3 regions of the Cronobacter sp. 153480017-3 genome follow, and region 1 is predicted to be linked to each of the others. Evidence: predicted binding sites of a transcription regulator. Region 1 holds the regulator's gene; each other region holds the start of a gene.
The links. Region 1 encodes Fur, which represses iron uptake genes when iron is present. Its sites were predicted from a motif close to ATAATAATGAGAACNACTATCAA; they were not measured.

Region 1 (6,131 bases):
TGCCTGCTGCCGCAGCTCGGCTCCGGGCCAGATACGAACAACAACGGCAGCGGCTACTTCACCCGCGCGGATTATATCGAGATTGTGAAATATGCCGCCGCCCGCCAGATAGAAGTGATCCCGGAAGTCGACATGCCCGCACATGCCCGCGCGGCGGTGATTGCGATGGAAGCGCGCTACGACAGGCTGCAGAAAGCGGGTAAAACCGAAGAGGCGAACCAGTATCGCCTGCTCGACCCGAAAGATACGTCCATTACCACTGGCGTGCAGTACTACAACCGCACCGGCTATCTCAATCCGTGCCTCGACTCCTCGCGCCGCTTTGTCGATAAAGTGATTGGCGAGATCCAGCAGATGCACAAAGAGGCCGGACAGCCGCTCACCACCTGGCATTTTGGCGGCGATGAGGCAAAAAATATCTACCTCGGCGCGGGTTATACCGATAAAGCGAAACCGGAAGCCGGGAAGGGGATTATCGATCAGAGCCGTCAGGATAAGCCCTGGGCGCGCTCGCCGGTGTGTCAGAAAATGGTGCAGGACGGTGTCGTCGCTGATGTCGAGCACCTCTCCAGCTATTTTGGCGTGGAAGTGAGCAAACTGGTCAAAGCGCATGGCATCGACACCATGCAGGCGTGGCAGGACGGGCTTAAGGACGCGAAAGACGCGAGCGCTTTCGCCACCTCGCACGTCAACGTCAACTTCTGGGATACGCTCTACTGGGGAGGCTTTGATACAGCGAACGACTGGGCGAATAAAGGTTTCCGCGTGGTGGTTTCTAACCCCGATTACGTCTACCTCGATTTCCCGAACGAAGTGAATCCGGCGGAGAGCGGCTACTACTGGGGCACTCGCTTTAGCGACGAACGTAAGATTTTCAGCTTCGCGCCGGATAACCTCCCGCAAAACGCCGAGACATCGGTCGATCGCGATGGCAACGCGTTCAGCGCTAAGTCGGACAAACCCTGGCCAGGCGCGTATGGTCTCTCGGCGCAGCTCTGGAGCGAAGTGGTGCGTACCGATAAGCAAATGGAGTACATGATGTACCCGCGTCTGTTGGCTGTAGCTGAACGCGCCTGGCATCGCGCGGCCTGGGAGCAGGATTATCAGGCTGGTCGCGAATATAAAGGCGGCGAAACCCATCAGGTGGATGTAAAAGCGCTGCATGATGACTGGACGCGCTTTGCGAACCTGGCGGGCAGCCGTGAGCTGCCGAAGCTTGAAAAAGCGGGCGTGCAATTCCGCCTGCCGGTGCCGGGCGCGCGCATTCACGACGGCGTGTTGCAGATGAACGTCAGTCTGCCAGGTGTCGGCATGGAATACTCGACTGATGGCGGCGCGCACTGGCAGCGCTACGATGATGCGAAGCCGCCACGCGTGACGGGTGCCGTACAGGTACGAAGCGTGAGCAGCGACGGTAAACGTTACAGCCGCGTGGATAACGTACAGCCCTAACGCAATAAAAAGCCAGCCTCCGGGCTGGCTTTCTTATGAGCGGGCGCTCTCTCTACAGCGATTCAGGCAGATGGTGAACCGCAACCAGTTTGCCTTTGCTTATCTCAATATTTTTCGCACCGCGCAACTGAGAAAGGGTTTTCATCACCATGCTGCGGGAAAGATTGGTTTTTTTAACGATATAGTCGGCCACGTTAATCCGGTTACGCATGAACTCATCCATTGTCGCGAGACAATCGATATTCGCTTTAATCATGCTGTAGCTGTTTCGTCCCATCATAATTTCTTCGCGATAGCAAAGCATATTAATAAACCATGAGGACAAAATAAGCAGATGTAACTGGCAGTGATTTTTCTCAATTTCCTGAATGAAATAATCAAAAGGAATTAACTGGTAATGGCATTCGGAATCAGCCTGTAATTTGGCGAATTGAGTTTTGCCTAAATTCCTCGCCAGTCCCAGCACAGAGGGTGCGCTGCTTTTTTCCAGCAACAGCCTGTCACTCTGGCGCATCAGAGAGAACTGACCGCCACGAATGATGCAGATCTCCCCGTCCCGAAGCGGGATCAGCGTATTTTTCTCTGCACGAGACCAGTTGCCGTAGCTATTAAAAATATCCGCAATACGGTAAATCTCAGCAAGCGGTTTAGGGGGTAAGACCATGTTGGTTACCTTAATAAAATAAAATTAAATCGTTGCTGTATCTTAATGGATGCTTTTTTATGGCTGCAATAAGGGGCAGAGAACAGAAAAGGAAAAACAGGGATAATCTCATCTCTAACCGATTGAGTGATAAAGATATTTATCTTTTCTGAATTTCGATTTAAAAAAATATATGTGGTTTAATTAAGCATTGTGCGCTGTATTAAAACACTCTAGTTTTCAAATTTTATCTAAAAAAATACATCTATATTTTTGTTAAAGGGGTTTCAGGCAATAAAAAGGCCGACAAATGTCGGCCTGGGATAATGCAGTATAGCGAGCGTTATTTCCCGCCAGCCTCGTGGGCGTGTTCATTTTCGCGGCAGTCGCCATCGGCGCAGTGACCGTACAGATAGAGGCTGTGGTTGGTCAGGCGGATGCCGTGGCGCGTGGCGATTTCACGCTGACGCGCTTCAATAGAATCATCACTGAATTCGATCACTTTGCCGCAATCGAGGCAAATCAGGTGATCGTGATGATGCTGTTGCGTCAGCTCGAAAACGGATTTACCGCCTTCAAAGTTGTGACGAGTGACGATGCCGGCATCGTCGAACTGGTTAAGTACGCGATAGACCGTGGCAAGGCCAATCTCTTCACCCATGTCAATCAGACGCTTATAGAGGTCTTCCGCACTGACATGATGATTGACCGGTTCCTGCAGCACTTCGAGGATTTTTAATCGAGGAAGCGTGACTTTCAGGCCGGCCTTCTTTAATGCGGTATTGTTGTCAGTCATGCGGAATCTGTCCTGTTGCTTAACGACTCGCTCCGGAAGGGAGCGATACATCGGATACGCCGAAGATGAATGCGTCTCATTATAGAACTGACATGCCTAAATGAAAACCGCAAGCGTCCGGCAAAAAAGGGCTTAAAAATCGTGGGCCAGCCAGCGTTTTTCACGTGGAGAGCCTGATAATTAAGAAAGCCATTGTACAGCGTAGTGAGGGAAAGTTAAAAATTTGTAGCAATTATTTTCATTGCTTTTATCTATCAAACGGCGCGGAACGGTGCCCGCGCCGCTTATCATCAGGCGTTGATGATTTCCTGCAGATGCAGCTCTTCGGACACCTGTTTGACCCATTTTTCAACGCGTTCCGCGGTCAGTTCCGGCTGGCGGTCTTCGTCAATCGCGAGACCAACGAAGTGGTCGTCATCAGCGAGGCCTTTAGAAGCTTCAAAGTGGTAACCTTCGGTCGGCCAGTGGCCAACAATGGTCGCACCGCGCGGCTCGATGATGTCGCGAATGGTGCCCAGCGCGTCGCAGAAATATTCTGCGTAATCTTCCTGGTCGCCGCAGCCGAAAAGCGCCACCAGCTTGCCGTTAAAGTCAATTTCTTCGAGCGTCGGGAAGAAATCGTCCCAGTCGCACTGCGCTTCGCCGTAGTACCAGGTCGGGATGCCAAGCAGAAGAATATCGAATGCTTCCAGATCCTCTTTGCTGCTTTTAGCAATGTCATGCACTTCAGCAACGTCAGTCCCGAGCTGTTTCTGGATAATTTTTGCGATATTTTCGGTATTGCCGGTGTCGCTGCCGAAAAAGATGCCTACGATTGCCATAAGAAGAATAACCTCTTGAATCTAAATGTGATGGTGCTGGCATAACGCCCACAGATAGGGCAATCATAGCAGAACAGAAGAAGGTGCGGAAACGCTATCAGGCGCCGGGTGCACTCTCTGCTACATTGCCCGGTCCTTTTGGGTAAAATTCAGACCAGACCTTACTCCTGCAAGGCTTTCAGCTGCGCAAGCAGCATCGCTTCTATCAGCTCGCTGCGGCTAATATTGCGCGCCTGCGCGAGATGGTTCAGCGCGTCTACCGCGTCGGCGTTCAGCTTCAGCTCCACGCGCTTAAGCCCGCGAACTTTGTCACGCTTAAGCTGGTTGCGCTTATTGATGCGCAGCTGTTCGTCGCGCGACAGCGGATTGGTTTTCGGTCTGCCCGGACGGCGTTCATCCGCGAAGAGATCGAGCGTTGTGCGGTCCGTTTGTTCTTTTGCCATGGTATGAGTATAGACAGGGGAAACAGGCTGCCGTGGCGGAGCCCGGCGGTATTTCAGCGCGCCATCATACATCAGGGAGCGAAGCGCGCCAACGCATCCAGCGCGCGACGGCGCCGGTCGGTCTGTTTTTAATCAGTTTCCAGAAAACGACGAATCGCGCGCAGCACCGCCTGCGGTTTTTCGGCATGCACCCAGTGGCCTGCACCCGCAATCACATGCGCGCGGGCTTTGGGGAACTGTGAGAGCAGCGCTTCGCGGTGCGCTTCTTCCACATAAGGCGACGCGCCGCCGCGAATGAACAGCGCCGGGCCGTGCCAGGCAGGCACCGTTTCCCAGCCGACGATATGCGAATACTGATTCCACAGCACCGGCACATTAAAGCGCCACTCGCCATCGATAAACGATTTCAGCAGAAACTGCACCACGCCTTCCTCGCGGATATGCTGGCGCATAATCTCCGCCGCCTGCTGGCGTGAGGTAACGCCCGCGTCGCTCACCGCGTTCACCGCATTGAATATTTCATCGTGACGGCGCACCTGATAATCCACCGGCGCGATATCAATCGCCACCAGCTTTTCAATGCGCGCCGGCGCGAGGGCGGTCACCGCCATTGCCGCTTTGCCGCCCATTGAATGACCGATAAGAATCACCTTATTCAGCCCCAGCGCATCCAGCGTTTCGAGAATATCCTGCGCCATCGCCGGATAATCCATCGTCTCGCTGCGCCCGGAAAGCCCGTGGTTTCGCAAATCAACCTGCACAACGTCATGATCGGCCACCAGATCGCGAGCCAGCACGCCTAGGTTATCCAGGCTGCCAAACAGCCCGTGAATTAACACAATCGGTGTATTTTGAGTCGGTTGTTGCGCAGATTGCGTGCGGGTATTTAATTTCATGGCAAAGTTCTTTTTTGGCGACTGACAGGTTAGGTTATCATGTTGACCATTCTGCCGCCCGGCTGCAAGGTTCCAGTTAATTCCGACTTTTGCGGCCTTCCTGGTTTGACGCTATCCGCTGTTGGGTTTTAACTTTATACTCCCAACGACTTGTATTCAGAAAAGATATCGCACTGGATTAAGATGAAAACGATTGAAGTTGATGACGAGCTGTATCGCTACATTGCCAGCCACACCCTGCATATTGGCGAAAGCGCGTCCGACATTTTACGGCGCATGTTGAAATTTTCCGCCTCCTCGCAGTTAGCCGCTACACCCGCCAAAGCAGAGACTCCCGCCCCTGTTGCGCCCGCCGCTGAGCCTGAAAAGCCAGTGAACCCGGCGCGCGACCGCGTGCGAGCCATGCGTGAGCTACTGTTATCGGATGAATACGCCGAACAAAAACGCGCGGTCAATCGTTTTATGCTGGTGCTGTCTACACTCTATTCACTGGATGCAAATGCTTTTGCCGAAGCGACCGAGTCGTTACACGGCCGTACCCGCGTCTATTTCGCCGGTGACGAGCAAACGCTGCTGCAAAGTGGCAACCAGACGAAACCCCGCCACGTGCCGGGCACACCGTACTGGGTGATTACGAATACGAATACAGGCCGCAAATGCAGCATGATCGAACACATCATGCAGACCATGCAGTTCCCGGCGGAATTGATTGAGAAGGTTTGCGGCACCATTTAACTCTTGCGTCAGAAGGACCAGGCCATGGCAGTCAATAACCGTGCGGGACAGCCTGCACAACAGAGTGATTTAATCAACGTCGCCCAGCTCACCGCGCAGTACTACGTGCTGAAGCCGGAAGTGGGTAATGCGGAACACGCGGTGAAATTCGGTACGTCCGGCCACCGTGGGAGCGCCGCGCGCCACAGCTTTAACGAACCGCACATTCTGGCGATAGCCCAGGCGATCGCCGAAGAGCGTGCGAAAAACGGCATCACCGGGCCGTGCTATGTCGGTAAAGATACGCACGCGCTCTCCGAGCCTGCGATTATTTCCGTGCTGGAAGTGCTGGCCGCCAACGGCGTC
Region 2 (6,131 bases), on a different contig from region 1:
TACGCTTGGGCTGGCGAAGCCGGTGCTGGTGGGCCGTCCTGGCGTTATCGAGATGCGCCTGAAAAAACTCGGTCTGCAAATCGAGGCGGGCAAAGATTTCGAGATCGTGAATAACGAGTCGGACCCGCGCTTTAAGGAGTACTGGAACGAGTATTACAACATTATGAAGCGCCGTGGCATCACGCAGGAGCAGGCCCAGCGCGCGGTGATTGGCAACAGCACGGTGATTGGTGCCATCATGGTGCACCGCGGCGAAGCCGACGCGATGATTTGCGGCACGATCGGTGATTATCATGAGCATTTCAGCGTGGTTCAGCAGATTTTCGGTTATCGCGACGGCGTGAAAGCCGCGGGTGCGATGAACGCGCTGCTGCTGCCGAGCGGCAATACGTTTATCGCCGACACCTACGTGAACGACGATCCGACGCCGGAACAGCTGGCGGAGATCACCGTCATGGCGGCGGGAACGGTGCGTCGTTTCGGGATCGAGCCAAAAGTGGCGTTGTTGTCGCATTCCAACTTTGGCTCTTCCGATTCGCCTGCCGCCAGCAAAATGCGCGAAACGCTACAGCTGGTGCGTGAGCGCGCCCCGGATCTGATGATCGACGGCGAGATGCACGGCGACGCGGCGCTGGTGGAGAGTATCCGCAACGATCGCATGCCGGACAGCCCGCTGAAAGGCTCGGCCAATATCCTGATTATGCCGAATGTGGAAGCGGCGCGTATCAGCTATAACCTGCTGCGCGTATCAAGCTCCGAGGGCGTGACCGTGGGGCCGGTGCTGATGGGTGTGTCGAAACCGGTGCATGTGTTGACGCCGATCGCCTCGGTTCGCCGTATCGTGAATATGGTGGCGCTGGCGGTGGTCGAAGCACAAACCAACCCGCTGTAATTGGTTAACGGCGGGTGCGCAGGCTTACCCGCCCTACAAGGGAAAGCGGTTGTTCGTGGTGTTGGTAGGGTGGGTAAGCGCAGCGCACCCACCATTTTTCCAGCCGCACCCGCCATTCACCCACGCTCACCGCCGCCCGAGCGGCACCACCAGCGGCGTACCCGCCACCGGATCCTCAATAATCATGCACCGTAACCCGTAAATCGCCTCGATAAGCGCCGCGTCCACAATCTTTGACGGCGCGCCTTCGGCGATAATCTTCCCGTCCCGCAACGCAATCAGATGATTCGCGTAGCGGCACGCCTGGTTCAAATCGTGCAGCACCGCGGCAAGCGTATACCCCTGATCGCGGTTAAGCGTACAGAGCAGTTCCAGCAGATCGATCTGATGGCTGATATCAAGCCAGGTGGTCGGCTCGTCGAGCAGCAAAATCGAGGTCTCCTGCGCCAGCACCATCGCAATCCAGGCGCGCTGGCGCTGGCCGCCGGAGAGCGTATCGACACTCTGGTCGGCAAGCGCGGTCACGCCGGTCGCCGCCATCGCCTTTTGCACCGCGCGCTCGTCCTCGTCGCGCCAGCGGGTAAACAAAGGCTGATGCGGATAACGCCCACGCGCCACCAGCTCCGCAACGGTGATATCCCCCGGCGCGCTGGCGTTCTGCGCGAGCAGGCCAATGCGCCGCGCCACCTCTTTGGTGGCGAAGTGCTGAATAGCCTCGCCATCGAGGCGCACCTGCCCGCCGAGCGGCTTCATCAGACGGCTCAGCGTGCGCAGCAGCGTCGATTTGCCACAGCCGTTCGGGCCGATAATCGCGGTAAATTTGCCATCGGGGATCGCCACGTTCAACCCGTCGGCGACGCGAAAATCGCCGTAACCCAGCGTCAGCGCTTCGCCGGTTAAGCGTGAAGTCATAGTCATCTCCTGCGTGACTCCTGTATCAACAAGGCGATGAGATAAATGCCGCCGAGGCAGACGGTGACGGTGCCCACCGGCAGCTGATAAGGCGTGAACAGATACTGAGCGCACAGGTCAGCAGCCAGCAGCAGCAGCGCGCCGCACAGCGCCGCCTGCGTCAGCCCAAAGCGCGCGGTGCCGCTTAACCGACGCGCGATATGCGGGGCCACCAGCGCCACAAAGGAAATCGGCCCGGCCATCGCCGTCGCACCTGCAGTCAGCACCACGCCGGTCAGCATCAGCAACAGGCGGGAGCGTTCCACCGCCACCCCCAGCGCGCAGGCGCTGTCGTCGCCCATCTCCAGCAGCCGCATCCGGCGCACCAGCAGCGCGCTCGCCAGTAGCGCCAGCACAAGCAACGGGGCGGCGGGCAGCGTTTTCCCCCAGGTAATGCCGTTCAGCGAACCGGCGTTCCACAGGCCCGCGGACAGCGCCGTCTCAAGCGACGCCTGCAGCAGCAGCCAGGTATTGAACGCCACCAGCATCGCCCGCACCCCAATGCCGATAATAATCAGCCGGAAAGTGTCAATGCCGTTGCGCCAGGCGAGCAGCCAGACGACAAACGCCGTCAGCGTGCCGCCCGCGATGGCGGCGAACGCGATAGCGGACTGATGCTGGCCTGTGAGCACCATCGCCACCAGCACGCCGCTCCACGCGCCGGTGTTGAAGCCCATCACATCGGGGCTGCCTAAAGGGTTGCGCATCAGCGACTGGAAAATCGCGCCGCTCACGCCGAGCGCGGCACCCAGCAGCAGCGCCATCGCCACGCGCGGCAGCCGCCATTCGGTTACGATAAGCGAAACATTGCGCGGCGCGTGGCCGGTCAGCGCGTCCAGCACCTTACGGGCTTCAAGCGTTACCGCGCCCTGCGTCAGCGCCCAGAGGCCAAGCCCGGCGCACAGGCTCAACATCAGCAGGCAAAAGAGCCCTAAACGGGGGGAAACGGATCTCATAACGCGCCTCCGCCGCGCCGCTGGCGCACCAGATAAATCAGCGCGGGCGCGCCGATAAACGCGCTGACCACCGATACCCGCAGCTCGCCCGGCACTACCAGCCGGCCAATGATATCCGCGAGCAGCAGCAGCGACGGCGTGGCGAGCAGCGTTACCGGGAGCGACCAGCGGTGATCCGCGCCCACCAGCCAGCGCGCCAGGTGCGGCATCATCAGGCCGATAAAGGCGATGGGGCCGACCACGGCGGTGGCGCTGGCGCACAGAAGCGTAATGGCGACAAGCCCTAGCACCTGCGTGCGCGCCACGCGGCTGCCGAGCGCCGTCGCCGTGTCGGCTCCCATACTGAGACTGTTCAGCGCGCGCCCCAGCAGCAGCGCGATAACCGCGCCCGTGAGCACGAGCGGCGTAATGGCTTTAAGCGTCGTCAGGGTACGGATATCAAGCGAGCCTGCCTGCCAGAAGCGCAACTGGTCATACACCGTCGGGTTTAAGAGCGCGATACCGCCGGAAAGCCCTTCCAGCACCGCGGCCAGCGCCACGCCCGCGAGCGTCAGGCGCACCGGGCTAAGCTGTCCGCCCCCCGCGCTGCCGGTAAACGCCACGATGAGCGTGGCGACCAGCGCGCCGCACAGCGCCAGCGCGAGAACAGGCAGGGGATCGCTCACGCCCCACAGCGCCGCGCCTAGTACAATGGCGAAACTGGCACCGGCGTTCACGCCTAACAGGCCGGGGTCGGCGAGCGGGTTGCGGGTCAGCGTTTGCATCAGCGCGCCGGCAAGCCCGAGCGACAGCCCGGCGACAATCCCCGCAAGGGTGCGCGGCAGGCGTGCATCAAGCACGATGGTGCAGTCCGCCTCGCGGCAGGTGCCGGTGAGCGCGTCCATCACAAGAGAAAAGGGCAGGGATTTGGCGCCCACCCGCAGGCTGAGGGCGGCCATCAACAGCAGCAATAACAAGAGACACAACAGGACAACCATCCTGGAGGAAAGGCGCGAGGCCGACATAACGCACATCCTGGAATCGATAATGATAGTTATTATCACTCTTATCTGGCTATGTTAGCATGGCCGTCCCGTTATCCGGCAAGGAAAATTCGCGTTAAGGCCCTGTAATGAACCGACATTCGCTGTTACTGAACCTCTCGTTACTGAAAACTCATCCCGCTTACCGCGCCGTCTTTCTGGCGCGCTTTATCTCCATTCTCGGTCTTGGTCTGCTTGGCGTGGCGGTGCCGGTACAGATCCAGACGCTCACCGGCTCGCCTTTTCAGGTGGGGCTTGCGGTCACGCTGACGGGGGCGGCGATGTTTATCGGGCTGATGACGGGCGGCGTACTGGCCGACCGCTACGAGCGCAAAACGCTCATTCTGCTGGCGCGCTCCACCTGCGGCCTCGGGTTTATCGGGCTTTGGATCAACGCCATGCTGCCCGCGCCGTCGGTTATTGCGATTTACGCGCTCGGGCTGTGGGACGGGTTTTTCGGGGCGATCGGCGTGACGGCGCTGCTGGCGGCGACGCCCGCTATTGTCGGGCGTGAAAACCTGATGCAGGCGGGGGCGATTACCATGCTGACGGTGCGCCTGGGTTCGGTGATTTCGCCGCTGCTCGGCGGCGTGCTGCTCGCCTGGGGCGGCGTGGCATGGAACTACGCGCTGGCGGCGCTCGGCACCTTTCTCACGCTCCTGCCGCTGCTGACCCTTCCGGCGTTGCCTGCGCCGCAGATGCAGCGCCAGCATCCGCTGCGCGCGCTGGCCGACGGGCTGCGCTTTCTCGCGGCAAGCCCGGTGGTGGGCGGCGTGGCGCTGATCGGCGCGCTGCTGACGATGGCGAGCGCGGTGCGCGTGCTCTATCCGGCGCTTGCGAACCACTGGCAGATGGCGAGCGGCGAAATCGGCGTATTGTACGCCGCCGTGCCGCTTGGCGCGGCGCTCGGCGCGCTCACCAGCGGCGGGCTGGCACACGCGCCACGCCCGGGCCGCACGCTGCTGCTTTCATCCGTGCTGGCGCTGGCGGCGGTGAGTGTGTTCAGCCTGATGCCGTTCTGGCCGCTGGCGTTTATCTGCCTGACGCTGTTCGGCTACCTGAGCGGCGTGAGTTCGCTGATTCAGTATCAGCTCATCCAGACCCGCACGCCGGATCACATGCTCGGGCGCATCAACGGGTTGTGGACGGCGCAAAACGTGACGGGCGACGCCATCGGTGCGGCGGCGCTCGGTGGGATGGGCGCGTGGCTCTCGCCGGTAAGTGCGGCGAGCGTGGGCGGGACAGGGCTTGCGATTATTACCCTTGCGCTGGCGCTGCTGCTGGCGGAACTGCGCTGTCTACGCCAGCCGCCGCCGGAACCCGCGCCGCATTAAAAAAGGGGCCATCCGGCCCCGTTTTTTATTGTTTGAACAACGCTTCAAGCCGTTTCAGCAACAGGCTGGCGCTGTAGTAATCGAGCCGGAAGGTTTCGGTGCCAAGCGCGTAAACGCGTTTATTTTTCACCGCCGACAGGTGGGCCAGCAGCGGATCGCGCATCAGCGCCGCCGCGTCTTTATCATCGGCGGCGAACAAAAACAGCGTCTCGCCGTTCAGCCCCGCCGCCAGATTTTCTCCGCCGAGCTGAATAATATCGTGGCGTTTGCCCATGCTGGTGAGGCCGTGTGCGGCGGGCGGCGGCGCGAGCGTAAAGCCGAGCTGGCCGAGCAGTTTCCCCTGCGCCGATTCAGCGGTCCAGAGATTCGCGCCGTGCGCGGCGGGATTATAAACCAGCGCGCTCACGGGTTGCGGCGGCAGCGCCATCTGCGCTTTCGCCTGCGCGAGCTGCTGATCGAACTGCGCAATGCGCGCGGCGGCCTGCTTCTCATGGCCTGTTATCTCGCCAAGCTGCGTTAACAGCGCCTGCCAGCTTTTGTCGTCGTAATTGATGATTAATGTCGGCGCGATAGCGGAAAACTGTTCATACAACGCCTGCGCCGAATCGCCGCCGGTCGCGCTCACCAGAATCAGATCCGGCATCTGCGCGGCGACAGCTTCAGCGTTTGGCTCGCCGATGTACAGCCGCTCAACATGACGCGCTTTGGCGATATCACCCCACTGGCGCAAAAAACCCTGGTCGTCGGCGACGCGGTTGCCGGGCGACGTCGCGCCGCTCGCCACCACCGGCGCATCAATCGCCAGCAGCGAACCGGTCAGCGTGACGCTGGTGGAAACAATGCGCTGCGGCGCTTTTTCAAGCGTATGTACGCCGCGGCTGTCGGTCACCTGACGCGGCCACGACGCCGCCTGTGAGACTGAGGATATTCCTAAAACCAGCAGGCTGGCGACGAATGCGGCGCGCAGGGCGGAAGT
Region 3 (6,131 bases), on a different contig from region 1:
ATTCCGGTATGAGCGGCACCAATGCCGCCATGCGCCGCTACTGGCAGGCGGTGACGCACCCGCAGTGGGCGTGGGACGTGGGCCTGAATGGCCGTCCGCACGATCTCGGCAATATTTCCGCGTATCTTGGCAAGCCGACCGGGCTTGAAGATTACATCGGCTGGCTGGCGAACAATTTCGACCCGTCTATCTCGTGGAAAGACCTGGAGTGGATCCGCGAATTCTGGGACGGCCCGATGGTTATCAAAGGGATCCTCGACCCGGACGATGCCCGCGACGCGGTGCGCTTCGGCGCCGACGGGATTGTGGTCTCCAACCACGGCGGCCGCCAGCTTGACGGCGTGCTCTCGTCGGCCCGCGCACTGCCCGCCATTGCCGATGCGGTGAAGGGTGACATCACCATCCTCGCCGACAGCGGCATCCGCAACGGGCTGGATGTGGTGCGTATGATTGCGCTCGGTGCCGACAGCGTGCTGCTGGGCCGCGCGTACCTTTACGCGCTCGCGACCCACGGCGAGAAAGGCGTGGCGAACCTGCTGAATTTGATTGAGAAAGAAATGCGGGTGGCGATGACGCTGACCGGCGCGAAGTCGATTAAGGAGATCACCCGTGAATCGCTGGTGCCGTCGCCGGAATTTACGTCCGTTTTAGCGGATCTGCCCGCCGCCAGCGCGAAACCTAAGCAGGATGACGCGGCGTAAATGTTGATGATGCGAGGATAGCGGGGTAAGTCGTGACGGGTAAGTGGCGGCGGCGGGTGCGCTGCGCTTACCCGCCCTACCACGCTCCCCCCATAGAGAAGTGTTTCCTGTAGGGGGGGTAAGCGAAGCGCACCCACCAACGATTTTCGGATAACCCGCCTACTACCCTCTACCCCACAACCTGCGCGAAAAACTCTCGATCTTCCCGCTAAGACGCCGGTTTTGCAGCGTTTTCGCCCAACTGGCGGAAAGCCCGCCTGCGCTCAGAAGCCGGTGATACTGCTCGTCATCAAACGGCGTATGCCACGCAATCGCAGCGGCCTCGCGCACGGAAATGGCGCTCACCCGCGACACCAACTCCAGCGGCGCGTCGCTAAACACCTTCCCTTCGCCGATCACCCGGTAGAGCCAGCCGCAGCGCGCGGTATCCTGCATCCGCCCGGAAAGCTCGCTAATCCCCGAGTGAAAATTAACCTTAAAGCACGGCGAACGCGGCTGGGTGATCTGTATCAGCGCCTCGCCCCAGCGAAAGATATCGCCGATAAACGCATTCTCTTCCGTCAGCCCCAGCGTTGAGAGATTCTCGCCAAACGCGGGCGGCGCGAACCACTCCGCCTGTTCCGGGTATTCACGCGCCCAGACGGCGTAATGCTCGCGCGGGTAGTGGCACAGCGCGCGGTCCGCCCCGCCGTGAATTTTCTTCTCCGCCTGCTGATCGCCAACCAGCCCGCGGCTGGTAAGTGACAACTCGCCCTCCACCTGCACTTTGCCGATGGCGCTGGGCCTGCTGCCTTCATAGTCGCGGATTTTGCCGAGATACACCTGCACCGGGAAATACATACGCGCCTCCTTTTGCGGATATAAAAAAAGCGAGCCATCAGGCTCGCTTTTTACAGGTCAGGTTGCAACCTTATTTCTGAGAAGCGAAACGCGCTGCAGCTTCGTCCCAGTTCACCACGTTCCAGAACTCTTTGATGTAGTCCGGACGACGGTTCTGGAATTTCAGGTAGTACGCGTGCTCCCACACGTCCAGGCCCAGGATCGGGTAGCCGGAAGCGCCGGAGATAGCTTCGCCCATCAGCGGGGAATCCTGGTTTGCGGTGGAAACGACAGCCAGTTTGTCGCCTTTCAGCACCAGCCACGCCCAGCCAGAGCCGAAACGGGTCGCTGCTGCTTTCTCGAACTCTTCTTTGAATTTCTCAACGGAGCCGAAATCGCGCTCGATAGCCGCTTTCAGGTCGCCCTGCAGGGTAGTGCCTTTTTTCAGGCCTTTCCAGAACAGGCTGTGGTTCGCGTGGCCGCCCGCGTTGTTACGCAGAACGGTTTTCTTGTCCGCCGGAACCTGATCCAGTTTGGTGATCAGCTCTTCAACCGGCAGATTCGCCAGCTCCGGCAGGCTTTCCAGCGCCGCGTTAGCGTTATTGACGTAGGTCTGGTGGTGTTTGGTGTGATGGATTTCCATCGTCTGCTTGTCGAAATGCGGTTCCAGGGCGTCGTATGCGTACGGCAGGGATGGCAGTGTGTAACTCATATTCATCATCTCCATTATTGTCGGGCGGCATAGGTGTTAACGCCGCGTAAGCAGTGGGTTCATTATAGTTAATTAAATGATATTGAAAATGTTTATCAATGCCGCAGTTTTTATATGGTTATAACTTAACGCAATATTAGCCAAAAATGGGCACCCTGCGCCGTTTTTCGCACATATTTCCAACGCTTAGGCATCGTCTGAATTCACCATAAAGTGTGATCCCCGTTCGGCTTACTCGCTGTTTTTTGCCACCCGTTAACGCTTCGCGGCAGCGCCCCGAAGGTGAAAGCGTGAGCGCCTCAATAGACTCGATTCGGTTAGGGGGCGGCTTTCGCTCCTGTCTGGTGCTATGACGGAAACGAGGACGACAGCATGAGTAACGCAATAACCATGGGCATACTGTGGCACTTGATTGGCGCGGCGAGCGCCGCCTGCTTTTATGCGCCGTTTAAAAAAGTTCGGCACTGGTCCTGGGAGACCATGTGGTCGGTGGGCGGCGTGGTGTCCTGGCTGATTTTACCCTGGGTGGTCAGCGCGCTGCTGCTGCCCGATTTCTGGGCCTACTACCGCTCGTTCAGCGCCGCCACGCTGCTGCCGGTGTTTCTGTTCGGCGCGATGTGGGGCATCGGCAACATTAACTACGGCCTGACCATGCGCTATCTCGGTATGTCGATGGGCATCGGCATCGCGATTGGTATCACGCTGATTGTCGGCACACTGATGACGCCGCTGCTGAACGGTAAATTCGGTGTGCTCGTCGGCACCGCCGGCGGGCGGATGACGCTGCTTGGCGTGTTCGTCGCGCTCGTTGGCGTCGCCATTGTCACCCGCGCAGGCCAGTTGAAAGAGCGCCAGATGGGCATCAAAGCCGAAGAGTTTAACCTGAAGAAAGGCCTGGTGCTGGCGGTGCTGTGCGGCGTGTTCTCCGCCGGCATGTCGTTTGCGATGGACGCCGCGAAGCCGATGCATGAAGCCGCTGCCGCGCTGGGCGTCGATCCGCTCTACGTCGCGCTGCCAAGCTATGTCGTTATCATGGGCGGCGGCGCGCTGATTAACCTCGGCTTCTGCTTTATCCGCCTCGCGAAGGTGAAAAATCTGTCGATTAAAGCCGATTTCTCGCTGGCGAAACCGCTGCTTATCAGCAACGTGCTGCTCTCGGCGCTCGGCGGGCTGATGTGGTATTTGCAGTTCTTTTTCTACGCCTGGGGCCATGCGCGCATCCCGGCGCAGTATGACTACATCAGCTGGATGCTGCACATGAGTTTTTACGTGCTGTGCGGCGGCATCGTCGGGCTGCTGCTGCGCGAGTGGAAAGCCGCCGGGCGTCGCCCGGTCAGCGTGCTGAGCCTGGGCTGCGTGGTAATTATTGTGGCGGCGAATATCGTCGGGCTGGGCATGGCGACCAACTAACCGGCCAGAGCACCCCACTGCTGACGCCACACCCGTGGCGTCACGCCCGTTTCACGGGTAAACACCACCGAGAAATAGTTACTGTCTTCAAAGCCGCAGCGCGCGGCGATCTCGCTTATCAGCAACGAGGAGTGGCGCAGCAGATACTGCGCCTGGCAAATGCGTAACTGGCGCAGGTACTGGCTGATGGTCATGCCCGTCTGCTGGCGGAACAGCTGGCGCAGCGGGCGTTCGGCAATCTGATAATGGCTGCAAAAGTGCTGTAAATCGAACGGTACGTCGAGGCTGTTGCCGAGCGCGGCCATCAGCAGGTCGAGCGTTTCGCCCTCGCCCGGCCCCGTACCGCCCGATGGCTGGTAACGATGACGGCGCAGCGTAATCGCCAGCTGTAAAAAGAGGCTTTCGGCCAGGCAGTGCGAAAGCGCGTCTTGCTTCGGGCTTTCATGCTCAAGCTGATCAATCACCTGGCGCGCCTGCACCATGCCCTGGCTGCTGAGCCGCCAGCGCGGGTCGCCGTTCACGCCGCGCGGGTTTTCCAGCAGATCGCGCCAGTTGACGTTCAGTTGCAGCCTTTCCGGGCAGTAGATGATGTTATGCAGCACCAGATCGTTAACCGACTGGTAGCTGTGGCGGTCTTCGGCGCGGATATAAAAGAGATCGCCGCAGGTAATGCGGTAAGGCCTGTCGTTCAGCACATGCAGCCCGTTGCCGCGCCACACCAGCACCAGTTCACAGAAATCGTGGGTATGCTCGGCAAAAACGTTTTGCGGGTAGCGATCCGCCACGACGACCGGCTGGGTGGGTGTCGCGAAGAAATCCGCTTTCCTGAGCACTAACTGAGAGGCCACAGCGTATCTCCGGGGCAAATGGCTGCAAAGTATGCGTTTTTTCGCCGCGGAAAACGGTGATTTCCTTCGCGTTACTGGATTTGCCCGTCGCGCCCCTGACGAATCTCACGCGGCGACCACGAAAACTCGCGCCGGAAGAGCGTGGAGAAGTGGTTGCTGTCGCCAAAGCCGCACTGATAGGCGATATCCGTGACGCTCTCTTCGCTGTGGCGCAACAGATAGCGCGCTTTCATCAGGCGCAGACGGTTAAGGTAGCGCTGCGGCGTCAGCCCGGTGCGCTGCTTAAGCTGGCGGTGCAGCGTGCGAAGCGACAGCCGGTGATGGTCGGCGAGCTGCTCCCAGCAAATCTCTTCCGCGTAATGTTCCTCAAGCCAGGCGATAAGCTGGTTCAGCCGTTCATCAGGGCGGCCGTCGCCCTGCGCATGCGCGCCGCTACGCAGCAAAATCAGCAGCTGCATAAAGAGCATCTCCATGCTGGCGATGGCGTGGACGTCGCTGCTTTCTCGCAGCGCTTCCAATTGCCCGACCAGCGGGCGGGCCTGATGCAGCGTCTGCTGGCTGACGCGCCAGTGCGACGGATAGTGGCCGTCCTGCTCCTGCGGCAGGAGCTTTTCAAGCCCCGACAGGAAACTGAACGCCTGCGGCGAGCGATACAGCACGTTGGTCAGGCAGAGATTTTCGGTGTGCTCATAGAGGTGGCGATCGTGGTCGCGCACAAAGCAGACGGAGCCGCCGCTAAGCGTATACGGCTGACCATTAAACACATGCGTGCCGGTGCCGTGCTCAACAACGACAATTTCATAAAAATCATGATGATGTTCAGGAAATGCCGCCTGCGGCAGACGCGGTTCAATGGTCACCGACGCCGCGCCGGATGGGAAAAAATCAACGCTCTGTAGTACCGTCATCATTGCCCCCGCATTCTGTGAAACCTGCCTGATAGTAGATAACGGTTCTCACTGACACCTTAAATTTTCGACGCCAAAACGCGCAAAGCCTGTCGGTTTTTTAAGAAACACCGTGAAATTTCTGGAAATGCGGCGCGGCTCACACCCCGGTCAGCCAGGCGGCCAGACGCCATTTTGTGAACTCCCTCACGTTCATCTTTGCCTCCTTGCCAGCGCGTTTAACGCACTGTCCGTGGAGTGAAGGTGCGCCGCCGCGCCGCTCCCTAGACTGGCGTCAGAGATTCCAACAAGGACCCAACCATGACTATTCGCCATAGCGTCGCGGTCGATCTGGGAGCGTCCAGCGGCCGCGTGATGCTGGCCCGCTACGACAGCCACGGACAGCGCCTGACGCTTGAGGAAATCCACCGCTTCGCCAACGGCCTGCGCCGCGTGGACGGCTTCGACACCTGGGATGTGGAGGCGCTGGAGCGTGAAGTGCGCGCGGGACTGGAGAAAGCCTGCGCGCGCGGCGTCGCTATCGACAGCATCGGCATCGACACCTGGGGCGTCGATTATGTGCTGCTGGATGCGCGCGGCGAGCGCGTCGGCCTGCCGGTGTCCTATCGCGACAGCCGCACCGACGGCATTATGGCCCGCGCGGAGCAGCAAATGGGCCGCGAGGCGATTTACCGCCGCACCGGCATTCAGTTCCTGCCTTTTAACACGCTGTATCAGTTTCGCGCGCTGGTGG

Region 2: fepD (Fe(3+)-siderophore ABC transporter permease) is a predicted target of Fur. The motif match lies at 3,826-3,848, and genes of this name have one in related genera.
Region 3: sodA (superoxide dismutase [Mn]) is a predicted target of Fur. The motif match lies at 2,309-2,331, and genes of this name have one in related genera.

What each region holds. Positions count from the first base shown of each region.
Region 1 covers NZ_JBSEYN010000002.1:150,354-156,484, forward strand. Annotated here, with positions in the region: gene ACUW6V_RS05185 (beta-N-acetylhexosaminidase) at 1-1,452, shown strand, start outside; gene ACUW6V_RS05190 (helix-turn-helix domain-containing protein) at 1,505-2,116, opposite strand; gene fur (ferric iron uptake transcriptional regulator) at 2,439-2,891, opposite strand; gene fldA (flavodoxin FldA) at 3,182-3,712, opposite strand; gene ybfE (LexA regulated protein) at 3,874-4,155, opposite strand; gene ybfF (esterase) at 4,284-5,051, opposite strand; gene seqA (replication initiation negative regulator SeqA) at 5,235-5,786, shown strand; gene pgm (phosphoglucomutase (alpha-D-glucose-1,6-bisphosphate-dependent)) at 5,811-6,131, shown strand, end outside.
Region 2 covers NZ_JBSEYN010000006.1:192,690-198,820, reverse strand. Annotated here, with positions in the region: gene maeB (NADP-dependent oxaloacetate-decarboxylating malate dehydrogenase) at 1-892, shown strand, start outside; gene fepC (iron-enterobactin ABC transporter ATP-binding protein) at 1,019-1,810, opposite strand; gene fepG (iron-enterobactin ABC transporter permease) at 1,807-2,799, opposite strand; gene fepD (Fe(3+)-siderophore ABC transporter permease) at 2,796-3,803, opposite strand; gene entS (enterobactin transporter EntS) at 3,911-5,155, shown strand; gene fepB (Fe2+-enterobactin ABC transporter substrate-binding protein) at 5,181-6,131, opposite strand, start outside.
Region 3 covers NZ_JBSEYN010000010.1:54,141-60,271, reverse strand. Annotated here, with positions in the region: gene lldD (FMN-dependent L-lactate dehydrogenase LldD) at 1-701, shown strand, start outside; gene yiiM (6-hydroxyaminopurine reductase) at 864-1,541, opposite strand; gene sodA (superoxide dismutase [Mn]) at 1,612-2,232, opposite strand; gene rhaT (L-rhamnose/proton symporter RhaT) at 2,605-3,642, shown strand; gene rhaR (HTH-type transcriptional activator RhaR) at 3,639-4,490, opposite strand; gene rhaS (HTH-type transcriptional activator RhaS) at 4,562-5,398, opposite strand; gene rhaB (rhamnulokinase) at 5,699-6,131, shown strand, end outside.